DNA from 2 places in the Mesorhizobium sp. M1027 genome. Region 2 is predicted to be linked to the other one. Evidence: predicted binding sites of a transcription regulator. Region 2 holds the regulator's gene; the other holds the start of a gene.
The links. The regulator PhoB, encoded in region 2, activates phosphate uptake and scavenging genes when phosphate is short. The targets are predictions, from matches to a motif close to TGTCATNNANCTGTCAT.
Positions count from the first base shown of each region.

Region 1: NKH50_RS24435 (RNA degradosome polyphosphate kinase) is a predicted target of PhoB. The motif match lies at 5,229-5,245, and genes of this name have one in related genera.

Region 1 is NZ_JAMYMW010000014.1:55,683-63,201, reverse strand. Features, by position in the region: gene NKH50_RS24455 (hypothetical protein) at 1-2, shown strand, start outside; gene NKH50_RS24450 (DoxX family protein) at 285-719, shown strand; gene NKH50_RS24445 (DoxX family protein) at 838-1,251, shown strand; gene ppx (exopolyphosphatase) at 1,423-2,955, opposite strand; gene NKH50_RS24435 (RNA degradosome polyphosphate kinase) at 2,955-5,156, opposite strand; gene NKH50_RS24430 (zinc-finger domain-containing protein) at 5,306-5,551, shown strand; gene NKH50_RS24425 (FAD-dependent monooxygenase) at 5,571-6,803, shown strand; gene NKH50_RS24420 (TIGR02117 family protein) at 6,819-7,490, opposite strand.
Region 2 is NZ_JAMYMW010000010.1:141,072-148,590, reverse strand. Features, by position in the region: gene pstA (phosphate ABC transporter permease PstA) at 1-532, shown strand, start outside; gene pstB (phosphate ABC transporter ATP-binding protein PstB) at 529-1,332, shown strand; gene phoU (phosphate signaling complex protein PhoU) at 1,365-2,072, shown strand; gene phoB (phosphate regulon transcriptional regulator PhoB) at 2,089-2,778, shown strand; gene NKH50_RS20385 (ROK family protein) at 2,788-4,032, opposite strand; gene xylF (D-xylose ABC transporter substrate-binding protein) at 4,317-5,357, shown strand; gene NKH50_RS20375 (sugar ABC transporter permease) at 5,502-6,866, shown strand; gene NKH50_RS20370 (ATP-binding cassette domain-containing protein) at 6,882-7,519, shown strand, end outside.

The DNA.
Region 1 (7,519 bases), on a different contig from region 2:
AAGGGTCGACACTCACTGCCAAGCCTTGCGCAGCGGCTATTGGCGAATTCTGAAAGGATTGCTGCCGATCAATGGTCGATACCGCCACCGCCAGATACTGGCTAAAATTTGTCCACGCCGCCTAGGGTGTTGATATGCCTGGATCTCAACACCCCTGTTGATCGCGAAAACGTTACCTGGGTGAACAATCCGTAACCAATCTGGCGTCTTTGGTGAACAGTCGGCCTGCGCTAACTAGGCGGGTATCCCAAGCCGTTTGGCCAAACCCTTCTGGAGAGTTACGCATGTCCACCAACACGTCCACCAACAATTCGTTTGCCGGTTCCGGAACCGCCGCCGGCGCCTCGGGCACGATCCTGCTTGGCCGCCTCCTGCTTTCTGTCATCTTCTTGCTTTCCGGTTTCGGCAAGCTGACGGCGATTGCCGGCACCGCCGGCTATTTCGGCAGCCTTGGCCTGCCGCTGCCGATGGTGACCGCCATTGTCGTCGGCCTTATCGAACTGCTTGGCGGCCTGGCCATCCTCGTCGGCTTCCAGACCCGGATCGTCGGCTGGGTAATGGCGATCTTCACCGTCGCCACCGCGCTGGTCGCCCACACCGGCTGGGCCGATCAGATGCAGATGATCAATTTTATGAAGAACCTCGGCATTGCCGGCGGCTTCCTCGTGCTCGCCTCCTCGGGCCCAGGCGCGTATTCGATCGACGCCAAGCGCGGCTGAAGCAGTCCAGCGTTCCTGAACAAAGGGGCGCGGAATTTTCCGCGCCCCTTTTTCGTTGTCGGTTCATATCCGCTGGCTGGAACTCTGCTAGGATCGGTGGCCGATATCGGAGGAGACCATGCCTCGCAATGCGCTGCTCTTGCTTTCCCGGCTGCTGCTCGCCGCGCTGTTCGTGCCGTCCGGCTTCCATGCGCTTGCCGACATCGCCGGCACATCAGGCTATTTCGCCGGCCTCGGCCTGCCGCTGCCGACGCTGGTGGCTTGGGCGACAGGCCTGTTCGAGCTGATCGCCGGGCTGCTCATCCTCGTCGGCTTCAAGACGCCGGTCGTGGCGCTGCTGCTCGCTGCCTTCTGCATCGCGGCGGGCTTCCTCGGTCATTATGGCCAGGGCGGCGACGATCCGACGCTGACCTTCATGCATTCACAGATGCTGATGAAGGACATCGCCATAGCAGGCGGTTTCCTGGCGCTGGCAATGGCTGGTGCGGGCGCCTGGTCGGCCGACGGGCGGCTGGTTGCAGCGAGCGCCTAAGCTGCCGCCCGGTTTATTCAGTGTCCAGAAAAACGAACTTTGCGAGACGGCTCACATTGACGGGCCCGCGAAGAGGACGAAGATCCCGGCAACCAACAGCTGAAGAACCTGCCTGGATTTCACGGCGTTTCCCTTCTTTCCTCAACGGTCGCGACGCGACAGCGCGGGCGTCTATTTGACAGACATGCTAGGCCCGCCCTCGACCGCCAGCACCAGCCGGCGGTTGGTGACCCTTGCCAGCTGTGCCAGCCGGCCGGCCGGCCGCTCGCCGTAAAGATCGGCCAGCGCTGCCGGCAGCACCAGCGCCAGCACGCCATTGCCGCGGTTTTCCCATTTCAGTCGCGGCATGACGCCGGGCATTGCCGCGCTCAGCAAATAGACGACGCGCAGCAGCGCGGCCAGCACGCGGGCGCGCTCGAGATAGCGCGGTGTCGCCAGCCCGCGGATTTCCGGAGCGGCTTCATTGAACACGCCCTCGTGACGAAACAGGCTGACAAGCGCCAGGAAGGCGCGGCCGGGATGGTCGACGCCAATAAAAGAGGCGTGAGCGATGATGTTGAGCGATTGCTTGCCGCGATATTCGGGATGGGCACGCCAGCCGATATCGGCGAGCAGGCAGGCGGCGTGGCGGTAGCGCGCCTCATCCCTGGTTTCGTCGATGCCGAAGGCGGCGAACGCCTTGCCGGTCCATTCGACAAGCTCATGCGCGTGGTCGACCGAGCGCGAGCGCAGGCGGGCAAGCTCTTCCGCAGCCGAGATCAGCGGATCGGCCTTCTGCTCGGCCTTATCGAGCAGTGAATAGAGAAAGCCCTCGCGCACGCCCAGCGCCGACACGATGATCTTCGACGGCTGCATCGCCGCCATGATCTCCTGCAGCACGATGGCGCCATAGGGCAGCAGCGAGCGGCGGTTCTTGGAGATGCCCTCGATGCCTTTGATCTTATCGATCTCGGCTTTGGCGACCTGCCGGAGGAAGTTCGCGGCGCTTTCGATGCCGATCTCGTAGTGGTGCATGACGCCGAGCGGGTAGTTGGTCATTTCCATGTGCAGCCGGGCGAGGTTTCGCCAGGTGCCGCCGACCGTGTAGAAGGCCCTGCCCTGCCCGCCCTTCAGCAATTTCGCCCGCGCCAGTTGCTCGCGCGTGATCCTTGCCGCCTGGGCCAGCGAGTTCTTCGCCATGTCCTGCAGGCGCAAGCCGCCCAACGGCAGCGTGATGCCGTCACCGATCGTCTCACCGTCGATATCGATCAGTTCGAGGCTGCCGCCGCCAAGGTCGCCGGCGATGCCGTTGGCCGGATGGAAACCGGAGATGACGCCGAGTGCCGAATAATGAGCTTCCTCGCGACCGCTCAGCACCTGGATCTCGGTCCTGAGCACATCCTCGGCGCGGTGGATGAAGTCGGGGCCGTTGACCGCCTCACGAGCGGCGGCGGTCGCCAGCACATACATGCGCTCGGCGCCGGCCTGGTCGGAGAGCGCGCGGAAGCGGCGGAACTCTTCCATCGAACGTGTCACCGCCTCGGGATCGAGCTTTCCGGTCGAAACGATGCCGCGGCCGAGGCCGGCCAGCATCTTTTCGTTGAACAGCAAGGTCGGCGAGCGCGCCAGCCCCTCATAGATCACAAGACGGATCGAGTTCGACCCGATATCGATGATGGACAGCGGTCGGCGGTCCTGGAGCCGGCCCTGGGACGCTGAAATCATCAGCCCGTCGCTGCGTTCTGTTTCTTGCGGCGTTTGAACTGCGCGATGCGCTTGGGCGCATGCGACTTCAACGCATCGCCCCGTCCGGACAGGCTCGGATTGGTCATGAAATATTCCTGCGCGTTGAACGGTTCCTCGCCCTCCTCCAGCACGACGCGCCGGGAGGTTCCATCAGCCAATACGTCGAAACTTTGCTGGTTGTCCATGATGTTGCCGAGCATGATCTGGCCGAGCACCTGCTCATGCACAGTTGGATTGGTGATCGGCACCATGGTCTCGACGCGGCGGTCGAGATTGCGCGGCATCAGATCGGCCGAGGAGATGTAGACGATCGCCCCGTCCGAGGGCAGGCCGTGGCCGTTGCCGAAGCAATAGATGCGGCTGTGCTCGAGGAAGCGGCCGACGATCGACTTCACCCTGATGTTCTCCGATAGGCCGGGCACCTGCGGTCTCAGACAGCAGATGCCGCGCACGACGAGATCGATCTCGACGCCGGCGCGGCTGGCATCGTAGAGCGCATCGATGACGATCGGGTCGACCAAGGCGTTCATCTTCATCCAGATGCGGGCCGGTCTGCCCTCCAGCGCGTGGCTGATCTCATCCGAAATGTGCTGGAGGATGCGGTCGCGCAGCGTGAACGGCGAGATGGCCAGCCGCATCTGCTCGGCCGGCTCGGCATAGCCGGTGATAAAGTTGAACAACTGGGCGACATCGCGCGCGATTGTCGGGTCGGTGGTGAAGAAGGACAGATCGGTGTAGATGCGGGCGGTGACCGGGTGGTAGTTGCCGGTGCCGAGATGCACGTAATTGCGCAGCCTGCCGTCCTCGCGCCGCACGACCAGCGACATCTTTGCGTGGGTCTTCAGTTCGAGAAAGCCAAAGACGACCTGGACGCCGGCGCGCTCGAGGTCGCGCGCCCAGCGGATGTTGGCCTCCTCGTCGAAGCGCGCCTTGAGCTCGACCAGCGCCGTCACCGACTTGCCGGCTTCCGCCGCATCGACCAAAGCCCGTACGATCGGGCTGTCGTTGGAGGTGCGGTAGAGCGTCTGCTTGATCGCCACCACTTCCGGGTCGGCCATTGCCTGGCGCAGAAACTGCACCACCACGTCGAAGGATTCGTAAGGGTGGTGGACGATGATGTCCTTCTCGCGGATCGCGGCAAAACAGTCGCCGCCATGCTCGCGGATGCGCTCGGGAAAGCGCGGATTGTAAGGCGTGAACTTCAGATCGTCGCGGGCGACGGCGACGATCTCCGAGATCTGGCTGAGCGCCAGCGGACCGGTGAGCACGCTGATCCGGCTGGCCGAGACGCCGAGCTCGCCGGCGACGAAATCGCGCAATTCGGCCGGCATCGACCTGTCGAACTCGATGCGGATGACCGAGCCGCGGCGTCGCCGCTTCAGCGCCGTCTCGAACAGCCGCACCAGATCCTCTGATTCTTCCTCGACCTCGATATCGCTGTCGCGGATGATGCGGAACGTGCCGGAGCCCTTGACCTCATAGCCGGGGAACAGCTTGCCGATATAGAGACTGACCGCCTCTTCGAGTGGAATGAAGCGGACATGATGCTTGCGATCCGGCAAACGGATGAAGCGCCTCAGCGCCACAGGCAGGCGCAGAAGCGCGCTCATTTCCTCGCCGTTCTTGCGATGGCGCAATTGCAGCGCCATCGAGAAACCGAGATTGGGAATGAACGGAAACGGATGCGCCGGGTCGATCGACAGCGGGGTCAGGACCGGAAATACCTGCTCCTGGAAATGGTCCTCGAGCCAGGTCTTCTCGTCCTTGGTCAGCGCATCGCGGGTGATGCTTTCGATGCCTTGTCTGTCGAGCAGCAGCATCAGCGCCGAAAGGCTGTTCTGCTGGTCCTCCTGCAGGCGCTCGACCTCGCGCAGCAATTGTTCGAGCTGCTGCTCGGGAGTGCGCCCATCCGGGCTCTTCAGCACGATGCCCTCGCGCACCTGGCCGGCAAGACCGGCGACGCGGACCATGAAGAACTCGTCGAGGTTGGCGGCCGATATCGACAGAAAGCGCACGCGCTCGAGCAGCGGATGATTTGCGTTCAGCGATTCCTCGAGCACGCGCCGGTTGAATTGCAGCCAGGAAAACTCGCGATTGACGAAGCGGTCGGGATTGCCGCCTTCGTGGCTCGCGGCCTCGACGGTGATGAATTCGTTCTGGACCGGCTTCAGTTCGTTCATGGTTTCCGCTCTTCCCACACCGTTCGACGACCACAGCCTTAACCGGCTTAACTTATCCTCTGACAGGCTTTTGCGACAGTTTCATTTCATCGATCTTGCAAAGAGATGGGTTATGATCCAGATGCAATCGACAAGATCAGGAGACGACGATGGCAGGCGGTTCCATTCCCCATTTCCAGAACGATGCGGGCTATCCGGCAATCGACATCGGCGTCAAGGAATTCATGTGCACCGGCGCCAATCCGCCTTTCGACCACCCGCATGTATTTCTCGATATGGGCGACGACAATGAAAAAGTCTGCCCCTATTGCTCGACGCTCTATCGCTATTCGCCCAAGCTGAAGGCATTGGAAACGCAGCCGCCGGGCTGCCTCTATATCGACCAGGCCGCCTGATACTTCCGCGACAAGCCTGATGCGACAAACGCAGTCCCGGCAGGTGGTCATCGCCGGGGCGGGCGTCGCCGGGCTGACCGCGGCACTGGCTTTCGCCGAGCGCGGCTATCGGATAAAACTGTTCGAACAGGCGCAGCATCTCGAGGCTGCCGGCGCCGGCATCCAGCTTTCACCCAACGCGACACGCATCCTTCGACAATTCGGCGTACTCGATCGGCTGCTGCCGACGGCGGTGCGGCCGGAGACGGTCGTGCTGAAGGATGCCGTCACGCTGCGCGAGCTGGCGCGCGTACCGCTTGGCCAGGTAGCTGAAACGCGCTGGGGGGCACCCTATCTCGTCGCCCACCGCGCCGATCTGCAGTCAGCGCTGATGGAGCGGATAGCCGAGCGCTCCGAGGTCGAGCTTGCCACCGGTGCCCGCGTCGGCGGCGTCGCAACCGGACCGAATGGCATCACCGCAACAGTCGAGATTGCCGGCACGACCATCGAAACCGAAGCATCGTTGCTGGTCGGAGCCGATGGCGTCTGGTCGTCGGTGCGAGAAACGCTCGCCCGCGAGGCGGCCGATTTCCGGAGAAGCCGCTTCTCGGGCGAGCTTGCCTGGCGCGCAACGGTGGCCGCGGACAGCCTCGCCGGACAAGCCTTCAGGGTGATCGGTGCGCCGGATTGCGTTACCGCATTCCTCTATCCAGGCTTCCATATGGTCGCCTATCCGGTCAGCCGTGGCGCGGTCTTCAACCTCGCGGCCTTCACCAAGGGCGAGCGCATCGCCGAGAGCTGGTCGGGGCATGCCGACCCCGCCATCCTCGCCAGCGCCATGCGCGGTACCGCGCCGGCGCTGGTCCGTCTGGCGAGCGAGGCCACGCCATGGACGGCATGGCCGATCCATACCGTCGAGCAGCGGCGGTGGACGACGCCGGAGGGCATAGCGCTGATTGGCGATGCGGCGCATGCGATGACGCCGTTTGCCGCACAGGGAGCGGCGATGGCGATCGAAGACGCGGTAACCCTTGCCGGTTTCGTTGCCAGCTCGCCTGCCGACCTCAGCAACGCGCTTGTCGCCTGGGAACAGGCGCGGCGGCCGCGCGTATCCCAGGTCGCCCGCCGCGGCGCCCTCAACCGCCTCGCCTGGCATGCGGCCGGGCCGGTGGCGATGGCCCGCAACCTGTTCCTGGCGATGCGCTCACCCGAAAAACTCGCCGCTGATCTGGACTGGCTCTATGGCTGGCGGGCGGACGCTCGGCGGTCCTAAGTCATCGGAGCCTTGTCAATTGTAAAGCCGCATCGACAGGCTAAGCGAGGCCGGCAGCGGGTTCCACCAGCCGGTGCGCAGGCCGGCGGTGCGCAGTGCCGCCGCCGCCCAGGTGTTGCAGCCGACCAGCGCGTTGAAATGGCCATTGGCTTCGAAGAAACGATCGAAACGGGAGTAGGCCGCATCCTCGATCGGCATGGCCCCGTTCGGTCCCTGCTGAAAACTCGCTGCAATGAAATCGAGCAGCGCCGCAAAGCGTTCCTCACTTACGTCGAAGCCGGCGACGTCGGGATGCGGCTCGGCGATTTCGCCTGAAATGTCGACATGCATCACCGAGGCATCGACGGTCAGCGCCTTCATCACCGGCACTGCCTTCAGTTCCGACCAGGTCGGCGTCTCGAGATAGAAGGCGCGGCCGCCCCAGCCGAAGACGATGTAGCGGACCTCCGCCATGTCGGCCGGAATGCCGGCATCGACCAGGAAGTGGAAGCGCCGGCGCACATCGTCGTCGACCGGGATGGCGATGTCGGTGTGGATCGGATTTTTCAGCACCACGATGTGGTGGCTTGTGCCGATCGGATCGGCAGCGGCCGCCGGCCAGAGCGGGCGCGGCAGCAGCGTGCCCAGCGCCACCGCAAGGACTGCTGCAACGACCAGCAGGCCGAGAAAACGAGCAAGCTTCTTCATGGGGAAGGCATAGGCCAAGCAATGTTCAA
Region 2 (7,519 bases):
CGTCCGCTTCATCAACGACATCCTGTTGTCGGCGCCGTCGATCATCATCGGCTTGTTCGTCTATGAATTGATGGTGCGGCCAATGGGACATTTCTCGGCCATTGCCGGCGCCGTGGCGCTTGCCATCCTGGTCATTCCGGTGGTCGTGCGCACCACTGAAGACATGCTCAACCTGGTGCCGAACGCGTTGCGTGAAGCCGGTGCCGCGATCGGCGCGCCGCGCTGGGTGGTGATCCGTTCGGTCGCCTACCGCGCCGCATTGTCCGGCATCGTCACCGGCATATTGCTGGCGATAGCACGCATTTCCGGCGAGACGGCGCCGCTGCTCTTCACCGCGCTCAACAACCAGTTCTGGAGCAGCAATATCAACGCGCCGATGGCCAGCCTGCCGGTGACCATCTTCCAGTTCGCTCTCAGCCCTTACGAGGAATGGCAGCAACTGGCGTGGACCGGCGCACTCATAATCACCCTGACGGTTCTGGGCTTGAGCATCCTCGCCCGCAGCCTTACCGGACGCAGAGAGGACAGATGACACAGATGTTGTCTCCGGACATGACGATGACCGAAACGGTCACCGAGAAGACGAAGATCGAGGTCAAGAACCTCAACTTCTACTACGGCCAGAGCAAGGCGCTGAAGGACATCAGCCTGTCGCTGCCCGAGCGCAGCGTCACGGCCTTCATCGGCCCTTCGGGTTGCGGGAAATCGACGCTGCTGCGCGTCTTCAACCGCATCTACGAGCTCTACCCGAAACAGACCGCCGAGGGCCAGGTGCTGCTCGACGGCAAGAACATTCTCGACCGGTCGCAGGATCTCAACCTCCTCAGGACAAAGATCGGCATGGTATTCCAGAAGCCGACGCCGTTCCCGATGTCGATCTACGAGAACATAGCCTTCGGCGTCAGGCTCTACGAGAATCTCGGCAAGTCCGAGATGGACGGCCGCGTCGAGCAAGCGTTGAAGCGGGCCGCGCTGTGGAGCGAGGTCAAGGACAAGCTAAACGCCAGCGGCTTGAGCCTGTCCGGCGGCCAGCAGCAGCGGCTCTGCATTGCCCGCACCGTGGCAGTGAAGCCGGAAGTCATTCTGCTCGACGAACCGGCTTCGGCCCTCGACCCGCTGTCGACGGCCAAGATCGAGGAACTGATCGACGAGCTGCAAGCCGACTACACGATCGTCATCGTCACCCACAACATGCAGCAAGCGGCGCGCGTGTCGCGCCAGACCGCCTTCATGTATCTGGGTGAACTGGTCGAGTTCGACCGGACCGAGAAGATATTCACGTCGCCCCGCGAGAAGCGCACGCAGGACTACATCACTGGCCGCTTCGGCTGAGCCGTTCCGATCATGCATATGAGGACAGGACCATGGGCGAACACACAGTCGCTTCTTTCGACGAGGATCTCGAGCAGATCAGCAAGCTGATCCGCGACATGGCCGACCTCGCCGGTTCGATGGTCGGCGGGGCGACCAAGGCCCTGTTGAATTCCGACAACGTGCTGGCGCAACGCGTCGTCTCTGACGACGCCATCATGGACGCGCGTCAACGCGAACTGGACGACCGCGCCATCACCCTGATCGCCAAGCGCCAGCCAATGGCTCACGATCTGCGCCATGTCGTCGGAGCGATCCGCATGGCGGGCGACCTCGAACGCATCGGCGACCTTGCCAAGAATATCGCCAAGCGTGTGAGCGCGGTCGGCCTCAGCGTCACGCCGCGCGACCTATCGCATTCCATCGATGCGATGGCGCAGCTGGTGCTCATCCAGGTGCAGGGCGTCATCGAGGAGTATGCTGCAGGCGATGCGGCCGCGTTGGCCAAGCTGCGTGCCGCCGACGAGCGCATCGACGTCAAATACACGTCGGTGTTCCGCGAGCTGTTGACCTACATGATGGAGGATCCGCGCAACATCACCGCTTGCACGCATCTGCTGTTCTGCGCCAAGAATCTGGAGCGGATCGGCGACCATGTCACCAACATCGCCGAAAATGCGTATTATGTGCTGACCGGCGAGCAATTGCCGGTCAACCGTCCGAAGCAGGACGAAACGACAATGTCCGCGCCGGTGACATGATGGGGGTGCCCAGCCGATGATCGCACCACGCATAATGGTGGTGGAGGACGAGGAGCCGTTGGGCGTGCTGCTCCGCTACAATCTCGAATCCGAAGGCTACCAGGTCGAGGTGGTGACACGCGGCGACGAAGCCGAGATCCGTTTGCAGGAGAATGTGCCCGACCTTCTGGTGCTCGACTGGATGATACCGGCGGTTTCCGGCATCGAGCTCTGCCGCCGGTTGCGCGTGCGCCCCGAAACCGAGCGGCTGCCGATCATCATGCTGACCGCGCGCGGCGAGGAGAGCGACCGGGTGCGCGGTCTTTCGACCGGCGCCGACGACTATCTTGTCAAACCGTTTTCGACACCGGAATTCATGGCCAGGGTCAAGGCGCTGCTGCGGCGCGCCAAGCCGGAAGTGCTGTCCAGCGTGCTGAAGGTCGGCGACATCGTGCTCGATCGCGAATCGCACAGGGTCTATCGCAAGAAGAGCGAGATCCGGCTCGGGCCGACCGAATTCCGGTTGCTCGAGTTCATGATGCGGCATCCGGGCCGCGTCTTCTCGCGTAGCCAGTTGCTCGATAATGTCTGGGGCGAGACGATCTATATCGACGAACGCACCGTCGACGTGCATGTCGGGCGGCTGCGCAAAGCCGTCAATAACGGCCGCATGCCGGATGTCATCCGCACCATCCGCGGTGCCGGCTATGCGATCAGGGAAGATTGACCCGCCTGGTCAGGCGACGTTCTTTCTGACGCCGGGCCTCATTTGCGCGCCCGGCGCGAAAATCTCCTGGTCGACGAAGCTTAACGCCCGCATCGCGCAGCCTTCGCGGATCAGCGGCAATTCGTTCGGCTCGGTATCGAAGGAGATCGAGCCCGAGTGCTGGCCGCCGGCGGTCTGGGCGATGGCCTTGCGCAAGGCCGGCTCGATCAGATCGAAGGCGGCGGCACTGGCGCCGACCATCGCGACCGGTGCCGGATCGATCAGCGCGAACAGCGAGCCGAGACCGAAACCCAGCGCTTCGCCGGCCTTGCGGTAGGCCTCGCGTTCCGGCCCATCCTTCTCGCGCGCGCGGGCGGCCAGCGCGCGCATGTCGGCGTCGCCGACGTCGGCGACCGGTTCGCTGTCTTCGCTCATCTGCCTGGCGTTGCGCCAGATGGCATAGTTGCCGGCATAGGCTTCGATGCAGCCGCGCCGCCCGCAACGGCAGAGCGCTCCGCCCGGACGATGGATCATGTGGCCAAATTCGCCGCCCGAGGAATGCGTCCCGGTGAACAGTTCGCCCTTCAGCACAAGCCCCATACCGATGCCATGCGAAAGCAGGATGGCGATGAAGTCGTCGCGATAGCGATCCGGATTGCGCCAGCGCAAAGCCACCGCCATCATATTGCAGTCGTTCTCCACCGTGGCCGGGATGCCGAATTCGTCCTCCAGCATGTCGGCAAAGGCGATGTCGGTCTGCGGCGTGATCGGCGACCACAGCATGGCGCGTGCAGGGGAGTCGGTAATGCCCTGAATCGCCAGGGCGATGCGGGCGACACTGCGGACGTCAAGGTCTGGGTCCTCAAGCCGGCGCCGGACGATGGCCATGCATTCGCGGATCAGCTCGTCGCGCGGCATGGTCAGCGTGTCCAGCCGGCGCTGTTCCTCGGCGACCACCTGTCCCGCATAGTCGATAATGGCGGCCGACAGGAAATTCAGCGACAACACCACAGTCAGCACCGCCGCCGCTTCCGGGTTGAGGGCGAGGCCGACCTGTGGACGACCGCGTTTCAACGAAACGGGCTCACTTGCCTTGCTCTCGGCGAGGATGCCTTCCCGTATCAGGTCGGAGGAGATCGCCGATATGGTTGAATGACTGAGGCCGGTGGTGGCTGCGATCTCCGTACGCGATGGCTGGCCGGCCCGGCGCACCGCCGAGATCACCATCGCCCGGTTGCGCCGGCGCAAATCGTCATGGCGGATTCCGACCGACATCGTTTTGCTTTCCTCCCGGTTGCCGCGGCCGCTCATGAACCGGAAGCCGTCGGTAATGTCCGACAAATAGTGTCGGATGCGGCAAATAGTGTCAGATGCAGGTGGCGCTGTCATCGTTTATTCCGACGCTCGAAAAAACTCGCACAGTCATCAAAATCCATCAGAATCGATGTTGACAGCAGCCGGAGATCGGGCCAGTATTTTTTCGAGGCTCGAAAAAATTAGAGCTTCTAAGCTGGTCGTTGAGCAATTGGTCACGCCGTACGCGGCGCAGGGAGGATATGATGAAGAAATTCACGGCCGCCATTCTGGCGGGTGTCGCCATGACGCTGGCGCTGGCGTCGGTGGCGCAGGCGAAAGACAAGCTCATCGGCGTTTCCTGGTCGAACTTCCAGGAAGAGCGCTGGAAGACCGACGAGGCCGCAATGAAGGCGGCCATCGAGGCCGCCGGCGACAAGTATATTTCCGCCGACGCACAGTCCAACCCCGGCAAGCAACTCACCGACGTCGAGAGCCTGATCTCGCAGGGTGCCAATGCGCTGATCATCCTCGCACAGGATGCCTCGGCCATCGGGCCGGCCGTGCAGAAGGCACTGGACGAAGGCATCCCGGTCGTCGGCTATGACCGGCTGATCGAGAACAAGGACGTGTTCTATCTGACCTTCGACAACAAGGAGGTCGGCCGCATGCAGGCCCGCGAAGTCTTCAAGGTGAAGCCGGAAGGCAACTACGTCTTCATCAAGGGTTCGGGTTCCGATCCGAATGCCGATTTCCTGTTTGCCGGTTCGATGGAGGTGCTGAAGGAGGCCATCGACAGCGGCAAGATCAAGAATGTCGGCGAGGCCTATACGGACGGCTGGCTGCCGGCCAACGCTCAGAAGAACATGGAACAGTTCCTGACCGCCAACGACAACAAGGTCGATGCCGTGGTCGCGGCCAATGACGGCACCGCCGGTGGCGTCGTCGCCGCGCTGACAGCACAAGGGTTGGCCGGATCGGTTCCGGTCTCGGGCCAGGACGGCGACCACGCCGCGCTGAACCGCATCGCGCTTGGCACACAGACCGTGTCGGTGTGGAAGGACGCGCGCGAGCTCGGCAAGAACGCCGCCGAGATCGCCTCGCAGCTTGCCGACGGCAAGCAGATGACCGACATTGCCGGCGTGAAGGATTTCACCACGCCCGGCGGCAACACGGTCAAGTCGCTGTTCCTGACTCCGGTCGCCATCACCAAGGATAACCTCAACGTCGTCATCGACGCCGGCTGGATCAAGAAAGAAGAGGTCTGCGCCGGCGTGGCGGCTGGCACTGTTGCGGTCTGCAACTGATCCGTCGTTTCCAAGCGTAGAGAACGCCGCGGCTGTAATGCCGCGGCGTTTTTTTCAAAAAGAATTGTTTTTCCGCTTCCGGCGGATAATTTCTAGGCTGCTTCCGGCATCCGCGGCAGACGGCAACCCGGCGGGAGAAACATGATGACCGACACGACTTCCAACACGCCGGTCGACAGCACGGCGGACCGGGCGCGGGAATCCGAGCTCGGCATCGTTGCCCGGTTTCTCAAGGCAACCGAGATCGACACCCGCATGCTCGGCATGGTCGGCGCGCTGTTGGTCATCTGGATCGGGCTGCATGTCGTTTCCAGCGTACGGCTCGGCGTCAATCCGTTCGACTTCGACAGCCGGACCTTCCTGACGCCACGCAATCTCTGGAACCTCTCGGTGCAGACTTCCGCCGTGGCCATAATGGCCGCCGGAATGGTGCTGGTTATCGTCATGCGCAATATCGACCTGTCGGTCGGTTCCGCCGAAGGCCTGATCGGCGTGGTCATGGGCTTTGCGCAGGTGCATTTCTTGGTGCGAATGATCGGTCTGCAACTCGGCAACCCCTGGATCTGGATCCTGGCGCTGGCCATTGGCCTGGCGCTCGGTCTTCTTATCGGAGCGTTCCAGGGATATATCATCGCTTATCTCGAGGTGCCGGCCTTCATCGTGACGCTGGGCGGCCTTCTGGTCTGGCGGGGTGCCGCATGGTGGGTCGCCAGCGGTCAGACGATTGCGCCGCTTGATGCCACGTTCCAGCTGATGGGCGGTGGGCCGGCGGGTTCGATCGGCGCGCGATGGAGCTGGATCGTCGGAATTATCGCGTGCCTGGCGGTTGTGTTCATGCTGCTCAACGGACGGGTGCAGCGCAAGCGGTTCCGCTTTCCGTTGCGCCCGATCTGGGCCGAGACGTTCCTCGGTGTCCTCACCTGCGCTGTCATCATGGGCGCCATATGGCTCGCCAATTCCTATCCTTGGCCGGTCGGCATCGTGAACAGATACGCGGCGGCCAACAATATAACAGTTCCCGAAGGCGGGCTGTTCATCGCCCATGGCATCGCCATACCCGTGCTGATGGCTGTGGCCGTCGGGCTGATCATGACCTTCATCACCAAGCGTACCCGTTTCGGCCGCTATGTCTTCGCCATCGGCGGCAATCCGGAAGCCGCCAACCTTGCCGGTATCAACACGCGTTGGGTGACCATGAAGGTGTTCATGATCATGGGCGTGCTGGCGACGATCGCCGCGGCGATCTCGTCAGCCAGGCAGAACTCGTCGACCAATGCGCTGGGCACGCTAGACGAACTGCTGGTCATCGCCGCCGCGGTCATCGGCGGCACGTCACTTGCAGGCGGCTCCGGCACGGTGCTCGGCGCCATGCTCGGCGCACTTTTGATGCAGTCGCTGCAATCCGGCATGGTGCTGCTCGGCATCGATTCACCGCTGCAGAGCATCGTCGTCGGCGCCGTGCTGGTGCTCGCGGTCTGGCTCGATACCGTCTATCGCAAACGCGTTTAGGGAGGAGGAACGATCATGGCCGACAAGACCGCTCCCACGGGCACGCCGCTGATCGACATGCGCAACATCTCGATCGCCTTCGGCGGCATTCGCGCCGTCGACGATGCCTCGGTCGATCTTTTCCCGGGCGAGGTGATGGCTTTGCTCGGCCACAACGGTGCCGGCAAATCGACGTTGATAAAAATCCTGTCCGGCGCCTATAAGCGCGATGCGGGCCAGATTTTCGTCAACGGCGAGGAGGCTTCGATCTCCAACCCCCGCGACGCCAAGAAGTACGGCATCGAGACGATCTATCAGACGCTTGCGCTGGCCGACAATGTCGATGCGGCCGCCAACCTTTTTCTCGGCCGCGAGCTGATGACCGGCTGGGGTACGCTCGACGACGTCGCCATGGAGGCCGAGGCGCGCAAGGTGATGGGCAGGCTCAATCCGCGTTTCCAACGCTTCAAGGAGCCGGTGGTAAAGCTGTCGGGCGGCCAGCGGCAGTCGGTGGCGATCGCCCGCGCCATCCTGTTCAATGCTCGCATCCTGATCATGGACGAGCCGACGGCGGCACTTGGGCCGCAAGAGACGGCGCAGGTCGGCGAACTGGTCAAGCAGCTCAAGGCCGACGGCATCGGCATCTTCCTGATCAGCCATGATATTCACGACGT